DNA from 3 places in the Streptomyces liliifuscus genome. Region 1 is predicted to be linked to each of the others. Evidence: riboswitches for the same ligand, from Rfam matches in the RefSeq annotation. Region 1 holds a riboswitch; each other region holds the start of a gene.
What was found. A riboswitch is a leader RNA that binds a small molecule or an ion and turns the genes downstream of it on or off. The one in region 1 is predicted to bind cyclic di-AMP.
Positions count from the first base shown of each region.

Region 1 (5,188 bases):
GGCACTCGGAGTGGAGGCGGACCAGGGGGGTGGCTGAAGGGGCGGCCGAAGGAGTGCCGAGGATCATCGCCACGTGTTCCTGGCCGTCGGCCAGCCCGTGGAAGGTGACCAGTTCGGCGTCGACGCTGTAGCCGTCGTTGAAACGCAGCGGCACCCGGACGCGCGAGCGCTGGGTGGCGGCGGGGTAGTCGGGCATGCGGTTCTCCCGGTCCGATCGCTTACCTGCTTCAGATTTGAAACAGATCCTCGGATCGAGACACTACCCCATGCTTTAAAGTTGAAGCAACGAATATAGGTGATTGTGGTGGTTGCGGTGATTCCTCATGCTTCGCCGCTCTGCGGCCCTCCCGCGCACGGAGTCGACCGGCGTCGCCACGGGACGTCCTCTGGTGTCGCCTGTGGGTCGTCCCCCTCCAGGCCCCGCGCGATCACCGTGCAGATCTCCTCCAGCTGCCCCACCTGCTCCGGCGTGAGCTTGTCGAAGAGCGTCGCGCGGACCGTCTCGACGTGGCCGGGGGCCGTGCGCTCCAGGAGCGCCATCCCCTCGTCCGTGAGGATCGCGATGCTGCCCCGCTTGTCCATGCTGCAGTCCTCGCGGCGCACCGCCCCGTCCTTCTCCAGGCGGGTCACCGCGTACGTCAGCCGGCTGCGGGTGATCTTCGTGCTCTCCGCGAGGTCCGTCATGCGCAGACTGCGGCCCGGCGCCTCGGAGAGGTTGGCGAGGATGGAGTAGTAAAGGTGCGGCATACCGGCCTCCTGCTGGAGCTGCCGGTCGATCGCGTCCTCCAGGAGATGGGAGGCGGCGATGTAGGCGCGCCAGGCGCGCTGCTCCTCGGAGGTGAGCCAGCGGGTCGTCATGCCGCCAGTGTAGGTTTGTTTCAAACTTGAACCAAGCCCCGACCGTCCTCCGGGCGACACCGGGCCGCCGTCCGGGCAAGCCCCGGCTCCGCCTCCGACAGAGCCCTACAGGGCCCGAAAGAGTCCGAAAGAGAGCGCGTTCATGCCTCATCCCTACGTCCTGTTGTCCGCCGCCGTCTCCCTCGACGGCTGCCTGGACGACACCGGCCCCGGACGGCTGCTGCTCTCCGGACCGGCCGACTTCGACCGGGTCGACGAGGTACGGGCCGAGTCCGACGCGATCCTCGTCGGCGCGGGCACCCTGCGCGCCGACAACCCCCGCCTCCTCGTCAACTCCGCCGAGCGCCGTGCGGCCCGGGTCGCCGCCGGACGGCCGGAGTACCCGCTGAAGGTCACCGTCAGCGGCACCGGCGACCTCGACCCCGACGCCAACTTCTGGTCCACGGGCGGCGAGAAGATCGTCTATACGAGCGACGAGGGGGCCGAGAGGGCCGGCGAAGCTCTGCGCGGGCTCGGCGTCGACGTCGTCTCCGTCGGCCCGGACGTCGACTGGCGGGCTGTGCTCACCCACCTCCACGACGTGCGCGGCGTGCGGCGGCTCATGGTCGAGGGCGGTGGCCGCGTCCACACCCAGCTCCTCGGCGAGGGCCTCGCCGACGAACTGCAGCTCGCCCTCGCGCCCCTGATCGTCGGGGAGCCGGACGCGCCCCGGCTGTTCGGGCCCGGCGACTACCCGGGCGGCCCCCGCAACCGGCTGAGCCTGGTCGAGACGCGGCCCGTGGGGGACATCGTCCTCATGCGGTACGTCCCCACCGCGCCCGGCGCCGGGACCGTACCCTCCGCCGCCGACCACCGGTGGCTGGCGCTCGCCTGCGAACTGGCCGCCGAGTGTCCGCCCTCGCGGACCGCGTTCAGCGTCGGCGCGGTCGTCGTCGCGGCCGACGGTACGGAGCTGGCCCGCGGATACTCCCGCGAGTCCGACCCCGTGTCCCATGCCGAGGAGGCCGCCCTCGCCAAGATCGGGCCGGGAGACCCGCGGCTCGCGACCGCCACCGTCTACAGCAGCCTGGAACCGTGCGCCCGCCGCGCGTCCCGGCCCGCGCCCTGCGCCCGGCTGATCCTGGACGCGGGCGTACGCAGGGTCGTGACCGCCTGGCGGGAGCCGGACACCTTCGTGGCCGGCGCGGACGGGAGCGGGCTGCTGGCCGCGGCCGGCGCCGACGTCCTGGTGCTCCCGGAGTACGAGGCCGCCGCGAAGGCGCCCAACCGCCATCTCGGCTGACGGGCCGGGCGGACCGGTGCCGCCGACCGGCAGGTTTCATGCCAAACCCCCCGGTTAAGCGCGGGCGACATCAACGCGTGTGCTTTGGGTCCCGCGGATGGCGTACAGTGGTCTTAACGGCGCGGGGTGGAGCAGCTCGGTAGCTCGCTGGGCTCATAACCCAGAGGTCGCAGGTTCAAATCCTGTCCCCGCTACTGAAGGCCTGAGGCCGGAATCCGATCAAGGATTCCGGCCTCAGGTGTTTTCCGCGGGCCTTCTCCGCAGATCCTCTGCCCAGGTCTTCCCCTCGGGTGTTTCCGGGTGTCTTCACCCGCCCGGGTCTCGTCCGCTCGCCCGCCGCCCCCGCTCCCGGAAGCCTGGACAGGTGGAGGAGCAGGAGCCGGTGCGCGTCGAGCCCGTGGAGAGGACGGCCTCCTACCCACGCACCCTCGTCCGCGCGCTGTCGGCGCTGCTGATCGTCGCGGGTGTCTGCTACGACCTCCTCACCCCGCAGGACTTCACCGCCGCTCCGTTCCTCACGGCCGCCCCGCTCGTCGCCGCACCCTTCCTCTCGCTCGGCGTCACCGTGTGGACGGGGATCGTGGCGACCGCGGCCATGGCCCTCGTGCACCTCAGGTTCGCCTTCGACGCGGGCGCGGTCACCGAGGTCCTCACCGTGGCCACGACCGCGGCGCTCGCCGTCGGCATCAACCGGCTCGTGGTCCGCGGCAACGCGCGCCTCGCCACCGCCCGCGAGGTCGCGGAGGCCGCCCAGTGGGCCGTACTGCCCGAACCGGCGGCGCGGATCGGCGGCCTGGAGATCGCGGCACGGTACGAGGCCGCGCAGGAGGGCGCGTTCATCGGGGGCGACCTGTACGCCGTGCAGGACACCCCGCACGGCGTACGGCTCCTCGTGGGCGACGTACGGGGCAAGGGCATGGGGGCGGTCGCCGTAGTCGCCGTACTCATCGGGGCCTTCCGGGAGGCCGCCGAGCAGGAGGCGAGCCTGGAGGCGGTCGCCCAGCGGCTGGAGCGGGCGCTCGCGCGCGAAGGCGTCCGGCGCGACATCATCGAGGTCTTCGAGGACTTCACCACCGCCGTGCTCGCCGAGATCCCGCACGGCACCCCGGTCGTACGCCTCGTGAACCGCGGCCACCCCGGGCCCCTTCTGCTGTACGGCGACGGAGAGGTACGTACGCTCGCCGCGGCGGAGCCCGCGCTGCCGCTCGGGACGGGGGAGTTGGGGGCCTGGCCCGACCGCGCGCAGGAGGAGGAGTTCCCGGGCGGGGCCATGCTGCTCTTCCACACGGACGGACTGTCCGAGGCGCGGGACCGGCGGGGCGTCTTCTTCGATCCGGCGCGGCACCTGTCGGGGCGAGTCTTTCCCGGGCCCGACGAGCTGCTCGCCGCGGTGCTGGACGACGTCCTGCGGCACACCGGGGGCGGGGCCGCCGACGACATGGCACTGCTCGCGGTGCGGCGGCCGTGAGATGCGTCGCTCTTTCCGCGGCCCATATCACCGTTGGTAGTCGAACGGAATCCCTCCGCTCAACAACTGACGCACCATCAACAGGGCTCCCGTTCCTGAATGACGATCAACTCGCCCGATTTACCCCGCTCATGACCTGTAAGTCCAGGCCAAGAGCCTTAACGATCATCAGGAACAGCTTGGAATCCGGTGCCCGGGTCTATTAACGTTCGATAACGCAGCGCGGTCGTCCCAGCCGTCACAAGAGTCGGCTCCGTGCGCACGCGCCGAATCCCGCAAGGGAACCGGGGAACCACCACTTGGGGTGAATCGCTCGTCTTCGCGGTGTAGCGCACCGCGGTTGACGCGCGTAGGAGACCTTCCTGCTCCGAACCCGTCAGCTAACCCGGTAGGCGAGAAGGAAGGAAAGGAGTGCGCCTACGTGGCGTCCAACCGGCCTGCCCCCACACCCTCGTTCGTGCCGAATGAGTTGACGGGTGAGTCCTCGGGTGACAAGAAGCCCGACACCTTCGCCTACGGCGCCCGTAAGGACGAGGAGACGTGGGAGGTCTGGAATCCCAGCGCGGACACCGTCCTTCCCGTCCGCGGCCGGCACCGCGTCTCCAAGCAGCGCGGCGGAGGACTCGCCCGTAGCTCGACCGTTCTGGGCGTCGGTGTCATAGCCGCCGTCGGTGCGGGTGGCATGGCCACCGCGCAGACCGGCAAGCCTCCGGTGTCGATCTCGATCCCCGACCTGCCGAACGTCGGCTCGCCCTTCTCGGACGACGACGCCCCGGAGGGCTCCAGCACCCCGATCACCGCCGTCGGCCTCACCACCGCCGACGCCGAGCAGGGCAACTCGGACGCGGGCGAGGCCCTGCGCGCCCGCATCATGCTCCAGGCCGAGCAGCAGCAGGACCAGGTGGACCGCGAGGCCCAGGAGGCCGCCGAGGCCGCCGCCGCGAAGAAGGCCGCCACGCTGGCGGCCAAGGAGCGGGACGCCGCCGAGGCCAAGGTCGCCGCCGCCAAGAAGAAGGCGGACCAGGAGGCCAAGGAGAAGGCCGAGGCCGCACGCCTCGCCGAGCTCGCCAAGCAGTTCACGCTGCCCACCTCCTCGTACACGATCACCTCCACCTTCGGGCAGTCCGGCGCTCTGTGGTCGTCCGGCCAGCACACGGGTCTGGACTTCGCCGCTCCCACGGGTACCCCGATCAAGGCCGTTCACAGCGGCACGATCACCGAGGCCGGCTGGAACGGCTCGTACGGCTACCGCACGGTCCTCACGCTCGACGACGGCACGGAGGTCTGGTACGCGCACCAGTCGTCGATCGGTGTCAGCGTCGGCCAGAAGGTGGCCACCGGCGACATCATCGGCCGCGTGGGCGCGACCGGCAACGTCACCGGGGCGCACCTCCACCTGGAGGTCCACACCAGCGGTGGCGACGGCATCGACCCGATGGCGTGGCTGCGCGGCAAGGGGCTCACCCCGTAGGACGGCCCACCTCGTAGGACGGGCTCACCCCGCATGGGGCGGGCCCGACCGGTGAGGCGGCCCGAGAGGTTCCCGGGTGCGGAATACGGCCGTCCGGTACGGCCGTTGA
Region 1 is NZ_CP066831.1:5,210,756-5,215,943, reverse strand. It holds gene JEQ17_RS22090 (GTP cyclohydrolase II) at 1-196, opposite strand, end outside; gene JEQ17_RS22085 (MarR family winged helix-turn-helix transcriptional regulator) at 322-858, opposite strand; gene JEQ17_RS22080 (dihydrofolate reductase family protein) at 1,001-2,140, shown strand; tRNA gene JEQ17_RS22075 (tRNA-Met) at 2,261-2,334, shown strand; gene JEQ17_RS22070 (PP2C family protein-serine/threonine phosphatase) at 2,505-3,608, shown strand; cyclic di-AMP (ydaO/yuaA leader) riboswitch at 3,863-4,018, shown strand; gene JEQ17_RS22065 (M23 family metallopeptidase) at 4,030-5,079, shown strand.

Region 2 (5,188 bases), 3.3 Mb from region 1:
CTTGAGCTGGACGCCGTCCCGCGCACCCTCGCCGAGAACACCGACACACTCATCGGCGGCCTGCGCCCCGAGTACCGGTCCGACTCGGCGGGCCTGCGCCGCGCCACCGACGCCACCTGCGACACCAGCGGCACCGTCGCCGTCCCCGGCGTCGGCGCCAACCCGGAGCTCGGCAACCTGCCCTGGGCACTGCACAACGTCTGGCTGACCTACCGGCACACCATGGACCGGGGCCTCCTGGAGGACGTCCTGTACCCCCTGCTGCGCCGAAGCACCAACTACTACCTGCACTTCCTGTACGAGGGTGACGACGGCCGGCTGCATCTGCCACCGACCCACTCGCCCGAGTACGGCAACGCCCCCGACTGCAACTACGACCTGGCGCTGCTGCGTTGGAGTTGCAAGACCCTGCTGGAGACCACCGACCTGCTCGGCGTACCGGACGAGTTGGCGCCCAAGTGGCGCGAGGTGCTGGAGAAGCTGACCGACCCCCCGGTGGACGAGAACGGTTTCATGGTCGGAGCAGGCGTCCCCTTCGCCAAGTCCCACCGCCACTACTCCCACATGCTCTCCGTCTACCCGCTCTGCCTCGTCAACTGGGAGCAGCCCGAACACCGCGACCTGATCGAACGGTCGCTGAAGCACTGGATCGGCTTCGAGGGCGCCCTGCGCGGCTACAGCTTCACCGGCGCCGCCTCGATCACCGCCCAGATGGGCCGGGGCGACGACTCGCTCACCTATTTAAGGGAGCTGGTCGACCGGTTCGTACAGCCCAACACCATGTACTACGAGGCGGGTCCGGTCATCGAGACACCGCTGTCCGCCGCGCAGAGCCTGCACGACATGCTCTGCCAGAGCTGGGGCGACACGATCCGTGTCTTCCCGGCCGTCCCGGGTGTCTGGCGGGACGTCACACTGCACGACTTCCGCACCCAGGGCGCGTTCCTGGTCAGCGCCGTCCGCCGGGGCGGTGCCACCCGATGGGTGCGGGTACGCAGTCTCGCCGGGGAGCCGTGCCGGATACGTCACTCCCTGCGCGGGCGGCTCACGGTCTCCGGAGTCGGTGGCCCCGCACCCGCCTGGCGCGACCTGGGCAAGGGCGTGGTCGAACTGGACCTGGCGCGCGACGCGGAGGCGGTGATCCACCCGGCCGGCTCACGGCCCGACCTGCGGATCGCCCCGGTGAAGATGACCGTGCCCGCCGATCCATGGGGGCTGCCGGAACCGCCGCAGAGCGGAACCGTCACCCAGCTCGATCTCACCGGACACTTCGACAACGACGGCATCACCACAGAGATGTACTACGGCGACGGGGACTTCGACGGCGCCGGCCGTACGTACCCCATGGCCCAACTCCCGCAGACCGGGCAGACCACGGACAACGGGATCGGCTTCCTCTTCACCAACGGCAGTGAGGGAACGAACAACAACCTCGTGGCGGCCGGGCAGGAGATCGCCGTCCCGCAGGGCGCGCAGCGTGCGTTCACGAAGCTGCACGTGCTCGGCGCGGGCGACTCGGCGGCCGTGACCGTCCCCTCGGTGGTCCGGTACGCCGACGGAACGAGCGAGGCCGCGCCGATCGCGCTCACCAACTGGCTGGCTTCCGGCCCCGAGTTCGGCGAGACCGAAGCCGTGATCACCGGTCAGATCCACGCGCGCACCGGGCCGTTGGCCACCAAGGCGGCCGTCTTCCACCAGGTGATCGAGCTCGACGCGAGCAAGCAGCTCACCGCGATCACGCTGACCGCGCCTTCGGGGCCGGCCAGGGCCCACGTTTTCGCCCTCTCACTGGAGGAGTAGCGGAAGCAGCGGGAGCAGAGGGGGAGTGGTGAACCGTGAGAAGTCGCCGAAGTCCGGCGATGTCTCGACCCGGTACGACGAAGGTCACAGTTATATATCGGACACTTCGCCCTTCAATCTTCACACGAGGTGCACATGTTGGCTAAGTTGACCGACAGGACGCACGACTCCCTCCGGTGAACCTCGCCGGGTCGCGCGGCCTCCGCCGAATCCGGTGGCCCTCGCGGCAACCGGAACCGGGGACCCACCGAACTTTGGGGTGAATCGGCCCAACCGCCCGACAGGGCAAGGGCCGTAGGGCATACCTTCCGGATTCCTCGCCCGAACCCGACAGCTAACTCGGTAGGCGGAGCACGGAAGGAGTACGGCTCCCATCGCGCCGGAACGAACCCCGCGCCCCGGAGGCAGCAACCTCCCGGGTATACCCCGGCCCGCCCTCGCGACGGCGGCCGCCACCTCAGTGGATCTGTATTCCTCGACCGGCGGATCCTCGCCCGCGAGAGAGGACGACAAGCCGAGTCGCGAAGAGGTCCAGCAGCGGATCAACAGCCTCTACGACCAGGCGGAGACCGTCAGCGGGAACTACAACGCGACCCGGGCGATGAGCTCGGGGCGCTCGCGCGAGCGTATGACCCCCGGACCCGACACGGGGCGTGGACGTGCCGACACGGTCGCCGCCGCCCCTGCCCCCGCTCTGAACGACCGCGCCAAGCAGTGGTTCGACGTGGGACGCTCGCAACTGGGGCCCCTCATCCCCGCCGTGCTGCCGCCCGACAGGATGCCGGACCGCGGCCAGGCAGAGACGCGGCCCAGGAGCACCGGCGACCGTCCGGGGGAGCGGTCGGCCGACCGTGCGCTGGAAGCGCCGGCCAAACCCGTCCTGGAGCTGACCGCAGGACCCGGCGCCGCGACAGCCGCCCGACCCGTGGCGGAGTTGACCGCGGGTCCCGTCGCCGCGCTGTCGGCCGTGCCGCAGCAGCGGCAGGAGGCCACCGAGGTCCTGCCCGCACTGGCCGCCGATCCGCGGCAGTCGCTGAAGACCTCCAAGCAGCGGAACCAGAGCAAGCTCGCGAAGGCCCGCGAACTGCTCTCCGCGCACACCGCCCGGCGGAGCACGCCGGTGGCGGCCATCGAACCCGCGCCGGCGGAGACCGCCTGGGCCACCACCGAGGGACAGGGCTACCGCCAGGCCGAGGCCGAATGGTGGCAGCAACAGCCCCAGGCACTGCCGCAGTCGGCCGGTTTCGGCACGGGAGGGTCCGTAGACGCCCTGGGCGGCCCGGACCTGACGTTCGGCATGGGTCTGCCCGCCGCTCCGGCTCCGGCAATGGCTCCGACCCCGTCCATCGGCATGGACCTGCCCATGGGACCGGACCTGACGTTCGGTATGGCTCCGCCCGTCGACGCCCGTACGCCGATCGGCACGGGTCTGCCCATCGGCTCGGACGGTGCCTCGAACCCCGGATACGGCGCTGCGACTCCGGGATACGGCGGATCGACTCCGGCGTACGCCGGGTCGACCCCGGGCTACGGCGGGAAGGCGGCGACAGCGGTCGACTTCGCCCGTGCGCAGATCGGCAAGCCCTGTGTGTGGGGAGCGATGGGGCCGGGCTCGTACGACTGCTCCAGCCTCACCCAGGCGGCCTGGAAGGCGGCGGGGGTCGCACTCCCGCGTACCGCCAACGATCAGGCGGTCGCGGGCGTGGCGGTGCCCCTCTCCGACATCCGTCTCGGCGACCTGGTTCTCTTCAACGGGCACGTCGGCCATGTCGGCATCTACAGCGGCAACGGCATGATGGTCCACGCGCCGAGCCCGGGGGCGGCCATCCGTGAGGAGTCGATCCACTGGGCCGGCGAGCCGGCGATCCACAGCGTGATCCGGCCCGCCTGACCCGACCCGGAGGCCGTATCGGTGCGCGCGCGATGCGCCGCTCGATACGGCCTCTGATCGTCTCGTTCCGGAGACGGCAGGTCCGCGAAGGTTTCAGCTCATGTCGAGCGAGACGGCGACATCGGTGATGGCTATGGGGAACTGGTCCACACTGGTCGTGGCTCCGGTGAGCACGTCGACGGTGTAGAACGTCGACGTCGAGGCACCGGCCGGGGTCAGGGTGGCGAAGGCCGTGTTCGAGATCGTCTTGCCGGCGCTCAGATCGCTGAAGATGTCGAAGCCGGCGTTGACACCGGTGTCGAAGCCCAGTGAGCCGGTCGGGACCAGCAGACCGTTGGCGGGCGGCGACTGGATGACGACCTGGTCCGAGGTCGTGTTGATGTCGAACAGCGTCGTCGCGGTGGCCGAGTTCAGGTCGTTGTTGGTGTAGGCGGCCGCGGTGACGCCGTGGGTCGTCGCCCCGTCCGTGGTCAGGGGGGTGTTCGTGGCGGTGCTGCTGTTGGCGAGGTTGTGCGCCAGGTTCTGGCCGGTGTCACTGATGATCCGCAACCGGTCGGCCGCGGGGTTGAAGTCGACACCGAAGTTCGTGCCCTGCAGCGGAACACTGAGCTGCGAGACCTTGGTGACCAGCGGGTTCGGGACCGCGGGCGGGATCTGGACCGTGTAGATGCCGCCCTTGTTGCCGACCAGGTACAACAGTCCGTTCTGTACGCGGAAGTCGAGCCCGACGACGGCGGTGTCGCCGACGAGCCCGTCGATGCGCTTGAACCAGTTGAGCGTGCCGGGGTCGTCGGTGTTGAACGCTGCCATCAGCGTACCGTCGGCCGAGATGCCGAACGCCAGCAGACGGGGCGGCGCCGCGTGGCTGGTGCCCGGCGTCGCCACGACGAGTGCCGCCATGGCGGACGCGGCCGCGACCGCCGCGGCCATTCTCTTCTTGAGCCCTGCTTTCATCGCTACTTCCCTCTCGGTCGGCGTGAGCTTGAGCGTGGATGTGAGCGCGAGCGTGTGCTGTGTCAGAGGTGTTGCCGTCTGGTCCGCCTGATCCGGCAGGCCGGATCGACAGGCGGCGACGGCAAGCTATGGGGCAGGACTGGACATCCACTGGACGGTGGTTGAACGGCGGATCGGCCGAACGGCGGGGGCTCCGCGGGCTCACGGCCCCGAAGTGGTCGACGACGCGGTGGCCGCCACCCACGGGCCCAGGGCCCGGCGGGCGCGCTCGACGCCCGCGTGCGCCCGTGCCAGCTGGTCGTGCTCACCGGTGACGGCCGCGACCGTCGCCGCGGTGGAGTGATGGTCGAGCGCCTCGTCGTGCCGGCCACTGCCGTGCAGCGCCTCGGCGAGGCCGTTGAGCGCCGATGCCTCGCCGTAGCCCTCCCCGTTCTCACGGAACAGTTCGAGGGCACGCCGCTGACAGGTGACGGCGGCCTCGAACTCGCCCTGCCCCAGCCGGATGTCGCCGAGACCGGACAGCGCGTACGCCTCGCCGCCGTG
Region 2 is NZ_CP066831.1:1,878,805-1,883,992, reverse strand. It holds gene JEQ17_RS08110 (glycosyl hydrolase family 95 catalytic domain-containing protein) at 1-1,800, shown strand, start outside; cyclic di-AMP (ydaO/yuaA leader) riboswitch at 1,994-2,165, shown strand; gene JEQ17_RS49930 (C40 family peptidase) at 2,261-3,691, shown strand; gene JEQ17_RS08100 (DUF4394 domain-containing protein) at 3,785-4,645, opposite strand; gene JEQ17_RS08095 (AfsR/SARP family transcriptional regulator) at 4,847-5,188, opposite strand, start outside.
Region 2: it holds a riboswitch for cyclic di-AMP, as region 1 does, so the genes downstream of both, JEQ17_RS49930 (C40 family peptidase) here and JEQ17_RS22065 (M23 family metallopeptidase) in region 1, are expected to answer to the same signal.

Region 3 (5,188 bases), 1.1 Mb from region 1:
CCTCCAACAAGATCGCGTTCGGGGTGGTGCTGGGAGGCCTGTCCTTCCTCCTGATGGTGCTGCCGACCTCGGGCCACGACAACGACGACTACCTGATGTCGGCCTGGTGGATCGTCGGCTCGTACTTCCTGCTGGGGCTCGGCGACATCCTCCTGGAGACCTCCGGCATGTCGGCCACCACCAAGCTCGCCCCGCGGGCCTTCGCCAGCCAGACGATGTCCCTCTGGTTCCTCTCGCTGGCCCTCGCCAACGGCATCCAGGCCCAGACCGTGAAGCTCTACGACGACGTCTCCAAGCCCGCCTACTTCGGCGTCAACGGCGCGATCGCCGTCGCCGCGGGCCTGCTCGTGATCGCCTCCGCGCCCTGGCTGCGCCGCACGATGCACCCGGTCCACTGAGACCCCACAGGCCCTGGAGGTCACCGCCATGCGCATCCGTACGTCCTTCCCCTACGAGACGACTCACGAGGACATCCGCGTTCCCCTCCCGGACGGAACCAAGCTCTACGCGCGCGTGTGGCGCCCGCTCACCGACGAACCCGTACCGGCCCTGCTCGAATACCTGCCCTACCGCCTGACCGACTGGACGGCCCCGCGTGACTGGCAGCGCCACCCCTGGTACGCGGGGCACGGCTACGCGTCCGTACGCGTGGACATCCGGGGGCACGGCAACTCCGAGGGCATGCCCGGTGACGAGTACTCGCCGACGGAGCTGGCCGACGGGGTCGAGGTCGTCAACTGGCTCGCCGCCCGGCCCTGGTGCTCCGGAAAGGTCGGCATGTTCGGCATCTCCTGGGGCGGCTTCAACTCCCTCCAGATCGCGGCCCTCGCGCCCGAGCCGCTCAAGGCGGTCGTCACGGTCTGCTCGACGGACGACCGCTATGACAACGATGTGCACTACATGGGTGGTTCCGTGCTCGCCGTCGACATGCACGCGTGGGCGGCGACCATGCTCACGTTCGTCTCCCGCCCGCCGGATCCGGTGTACGCGGGCGAGGTCTGGCACGACCTGTGGATCAAACGACTGGAGACCGTCGATCCGTTCCTGCACACCTGGCTGGCGCACCAGACGAGGGACGACCACTGGCGCCGCGGCAGCGTGTGCGAGGACTACTCGGCGATCCGGGCGGCGGTGCTCGCGGTCGGCGGCTGGCACGACCCGTACCGGGACACGGTCCTGCGCCTGGCGGAACACCTCCCGGCCGACCGCGTACGGGGGATCGTCGGGCCGTGGTCGCACCAGTACCCCGACCGGGGGCTGCCGCCCGGCCCGGCGATCGGCTTCCTCCAGGAGACGCTGCGCTGGTGGGACCACTGGCTCAAGGGCACCGAGACCGGGATCATGTCCGAGCCGCTCCTGCGCTCGTACGTCAGCGACTCCCATCCGCCCGCCACGGTGTACCCGACGCTGCCGGGCCGCTGGGTCGGCGATCCGGCCTGGCCCTCTCCCCTGGTGGCCCCGGTGACGTACGCCCTCAGGGGTGAGCCCGTGGTGGTGCGGTCCCCCCAGCACACGGGGGTCGACGCCGGCCGTTTCTTCCCCTTCGGCAACGACGCGGACCTGCCGCCCGACCAGCGGGACGAGGACGGGAGGTCGGCGTGCTTCGACTTCGCGGTCCCGGAGGAGATCTGGGTGCTGGGCCGCCCGCGGGTGCGGTTGAGGCTCACCACGGAGGCGACGTGTGGACAAGTAGTGGCCCGAATCTGCGACGTGGCCCCGGACGGCTCCTCGACCCTCGTCACCCGGGGCGTTCTGAACCTGTCAGCCCGGCATGGCCGTGACCAGGTGGTTCCCTGGAAACCGGGCTCTACGGAGGACGTGGTTCTCGACCTGAACGCCATCGGCCACGCCTTCCCTCCCGGCCATCGTGTGCGTCTCGCCGTCTCCTCCGCGTACTGGCCGTGGATCTGGCCCCAGCCGGGTTCGGAGGCGGGCTTCACCCTCACCCCTTCGGGGAGCGTGCTGGAACTCCCGCTCCGCGCACAGGAGTCGGACCCGTCCATCTCCTTCGAGGAGCCGGAGCAGGCGGAGCCCATGGGGGTCAACTTCCCCGCGACCCTGGACGAGCCGCGCCCCGAGCGCCTTGTCGTCCGCGATGTCGCCAAGGGTGAGTGGCGCCTGGAGGTGGACCCGCGGTACGGAGGCACCCGGGTGTATCCCGACGGCCTCGAATTCACCGAGGAGGCCCTGGACACGTACACGATCGTCGAGTCGGACCCGCTGTCCGCCCGCGCCCGCTCGGACTGGTTCGTCCGGCTGCACCGGCCGGACCTGCCGTGGGACGCGAGCGTCGAGGCACACTCCGAAACCACCTGCGACGAGGCGGACTTCATCACCTCGAACGAGGTGATCTGCAAGGACGGTGACGAGGTGGTGTTCCACCGCACCTGGGAGAAAAGGATTCCGCGGACCGCGGGGTGAACTCGTACGCTCCCCGCATGACGGCGAACGCGTACATGGGCCACACGACCTCAATCGCGTGTGCAGGGACCCCATGACCGCATACGCTTATGTGGGGCCCGATGACATAAGGGAGGCCGTCCGGCCTGGCGGGGGCGGCGCCCGGATCCGGACCCCGGCCGACCTCGACGCCTTCCTGTCCGTCCGCCCCGCCGACGAGCTCGCCGAGCCGTTCACCTTCGTCGTCGACGCCTCCATGACCCTGCGCCTGGCTCCACGCCGCTCCGAACACGTGGCCTGCGCGGACGGGAAACCGGTGCGCGCCGCCGGGGAGTTGGGCTTCGCTCGGGCCGCCTCCGGCTGGGAGATCACGTACGCGAGCAACCAGTCCACCGGCTACTGCCCCGACCCCGAGTCGTGGCGGTCGCTCGCGGCGGCCCTCACCCGCGTGGGCATCGACCGCACAGACGCCGGAACCGGTGGCTACACCCACCCGATCACCTACCGCCGCTGTCCGTCCTGCGCCGGGTGGAACTCCGTACAGGACGCCCACTTCGTCTGTGCCCTCTGCGACGCCGACCTCCCGGCCGACCACCGCACCGGCCCGACGGACCTCGCGCTCCTCGCCGACGAGGAGGGCAATTCCGTCAGGATCACGGTCCTCGGCCGGCACCCGCGGATGGTGGCGGGCCTCGCTGCCGAGATCGTCGTTGAGACGCCTTTCGTCAGCGGCCGCCTCGAACTCTCTCTGTGGCGCCGCCGACTTGAGACCTGGGGGAACGCCCTGGACGCCGCATTGCATCGCGGCGAGGACATCTCCTGGATGACGGTGGAGCGAGGCCCGTCGATTTCCATTCGGCTCACGGGAGAACGGGATTGCCCAGAGGTGATCGTGGAGGACGACACGATTTCCATGGCCACCGTGTGCGTCCCCGTCGATCTTCCCGGGAACTGGATCGACAGCCATCGGCAGAAACTGCGTGAGGTGCTGACCCTCTGGAACCCGGAGGACTGAACTCTCCGGAATCCCGAAGAGCGGCGAGAACATATCTGGACAAGTAGTCCCTTATGTCGACTGGGCGGACATCCAGACTCCGCCCGACTTGCCCACATTAAGCACATGAAGCACTTAATTCCCCACCTGTGCCAGTGAATTGAGTCACGTCCGTCCCGGACGGTCACTTTGCCCGGCCGGTCGATTCACCTTTGCTCAAAGCAAGTTGAACTTCGCCTTCCGAATGGATCAAGAATTCCCATCCGTCCCGAACAGGCAAATGACATCGCGATGTGAATTCTGGGCTTGTTCACGGCATGTGCTCTCGCATACGTTCACGTCACTCCGGATGGACCGCCTAATCCTGCCGCCGCCCGGAGATCCCAACCACCCATTCACTCGCGTACGGCAGGAGCGGGGGACCCAGGTAGGCCGCCGGTCCGGATTCCGGAACGGCTCGGGGTGAAGCCGCGTGCAGCATGCGGCCGGGCAGCTCCCGCCCGAACCCGACAGCTCACCTCGCAGGCGTCGGAGAGGAAACGCGCCATGGCCGCACGAGGCAAGCACCGCCGCCCCAGAATGAACACCCTCACGCGTGGCATCGTCGCCGCGGGAACCGGCGGAGCCGCGCTCGCGCTCCCCCTCGTGGGGGCCACCGGCGCCCACGCCGCACAGCCGACGCAGACCGCCCAGGCCGCACCGTCCGCGGTCCCGCAGGTCTCGCTCGTCACGTACAAGGTGGTCGCGGGCGACACCCTGACCAAGATCGCCAAGAAGCACTCCACGAGCGGCGGCTGGCAGAACCTGTACAAGGCCAACCGCGCGGTCATCGGCAACGACCCGGCGGTCATCCGCCCGGGCCTCAAGCTGACGGTCGGCACGAAGAACGCCCAGACCTCGGCGAAGAAGGCCACGGCGACCAAGGCGACCACCGCGTCCGCCGTCACCCCCGCCGCCGCGAAGACGTACACGAACGACCTCGACGGCTGGATCAAGGAGTCGCTGGACATCATGGCCCAGCAGGGCATCCCGGGGTCGTACGACGGCATCTACCGCAATGTCATGCGCGAGTCGTCGGGCAACCCGCAGGCCATGAACAACTGGGACTCCAACGCCGCGGCCGGTACGCCGTCGAAGGGGCTCCTCCAGACCATCGACCCGACCTTCAACGCGTACCACGTGGCCGGCACCTCGATGGACCCCTTCGACCCGGTCGCCAACATCACGGCGGCGTGCAACTACGCCGCCGCGAGGTACGGCTCGATCGACAACGTCTTCGGGGCCTACTGAGCGGGCCGACGGCGAACAGGCCGCCGGTACCGGGCGGGCCGGTACCGCGAACCTGTACCGGGCGGGCCCGCGACGAGGGGAACCCACCTCTCCGCGGGCCCGCCCGGTGCCGCGCCTTCTCGGCGACGCGGAGCTAGGGCCGCGGGCCGAAGAGCCGTTCCAGTACCACCGCGATCCCGTCGTCCTCGTTCGACAGGGTCACCTCGTCGGCCACCGCCCGGAGTTCGGGGTGCGCGTTGGCCATCGCGACGCCGTGGGCCGCCCAGTCGAACATCGGGATGTCGTTGGGCATGTCACCGAAGGCGATCGTTGTGGCGGGGGTGAGGCCGAGATGTTCGGCCGCCAGGGCGAGCCCCGTCGCCTTGGTCACGCCACATGGCTGGAGTTCGACTGTGCCGGGTCCTGACATCGTGACCGTGGCGAGGGAACCGACCGCTCCGCGGGCCGCGGACGCCAACTCGTCGTCGGACAGCAGGGGATGGCGCAGCAGCACCTTGCTGATGG
Region 3 is NZ_CP066831.1:6,359,495-6,364,682, reverse strand. It holds gene JEQ17_RS27360 (peptide MFS transporter) at 1-398, shown strand, start outside; gene JEQ17_RS27355 (CocE/NonD family hydrolase) at 427-2,421, shown strand; gene JEQ17_RS50730 (DUF5959 family protein) at 2,495-3,415, shown strand; cyclic di-AMP (ydaO/yuaA leader) riboswitch at 3,773-3,937, shown strand; gene JEQ17_RS27345 (transglycosylase SLT domain-containing protein) at 3,941-4,684, shown strand; gene JEQ17_RS27340 (HAD family hydrolase) at 4,818-5,188, opposite strand, start outside.
Region 3: it holds a riboswitch for cyclic di-AMP, as region 1 does, so the genes downstream of both, JEQ17_RS27345 (transglycosylase SLT domain-containing protein) here and JEQ17_RS22065 (M23 family metallopeptidase) in region 1, are expected to answer to the same signal.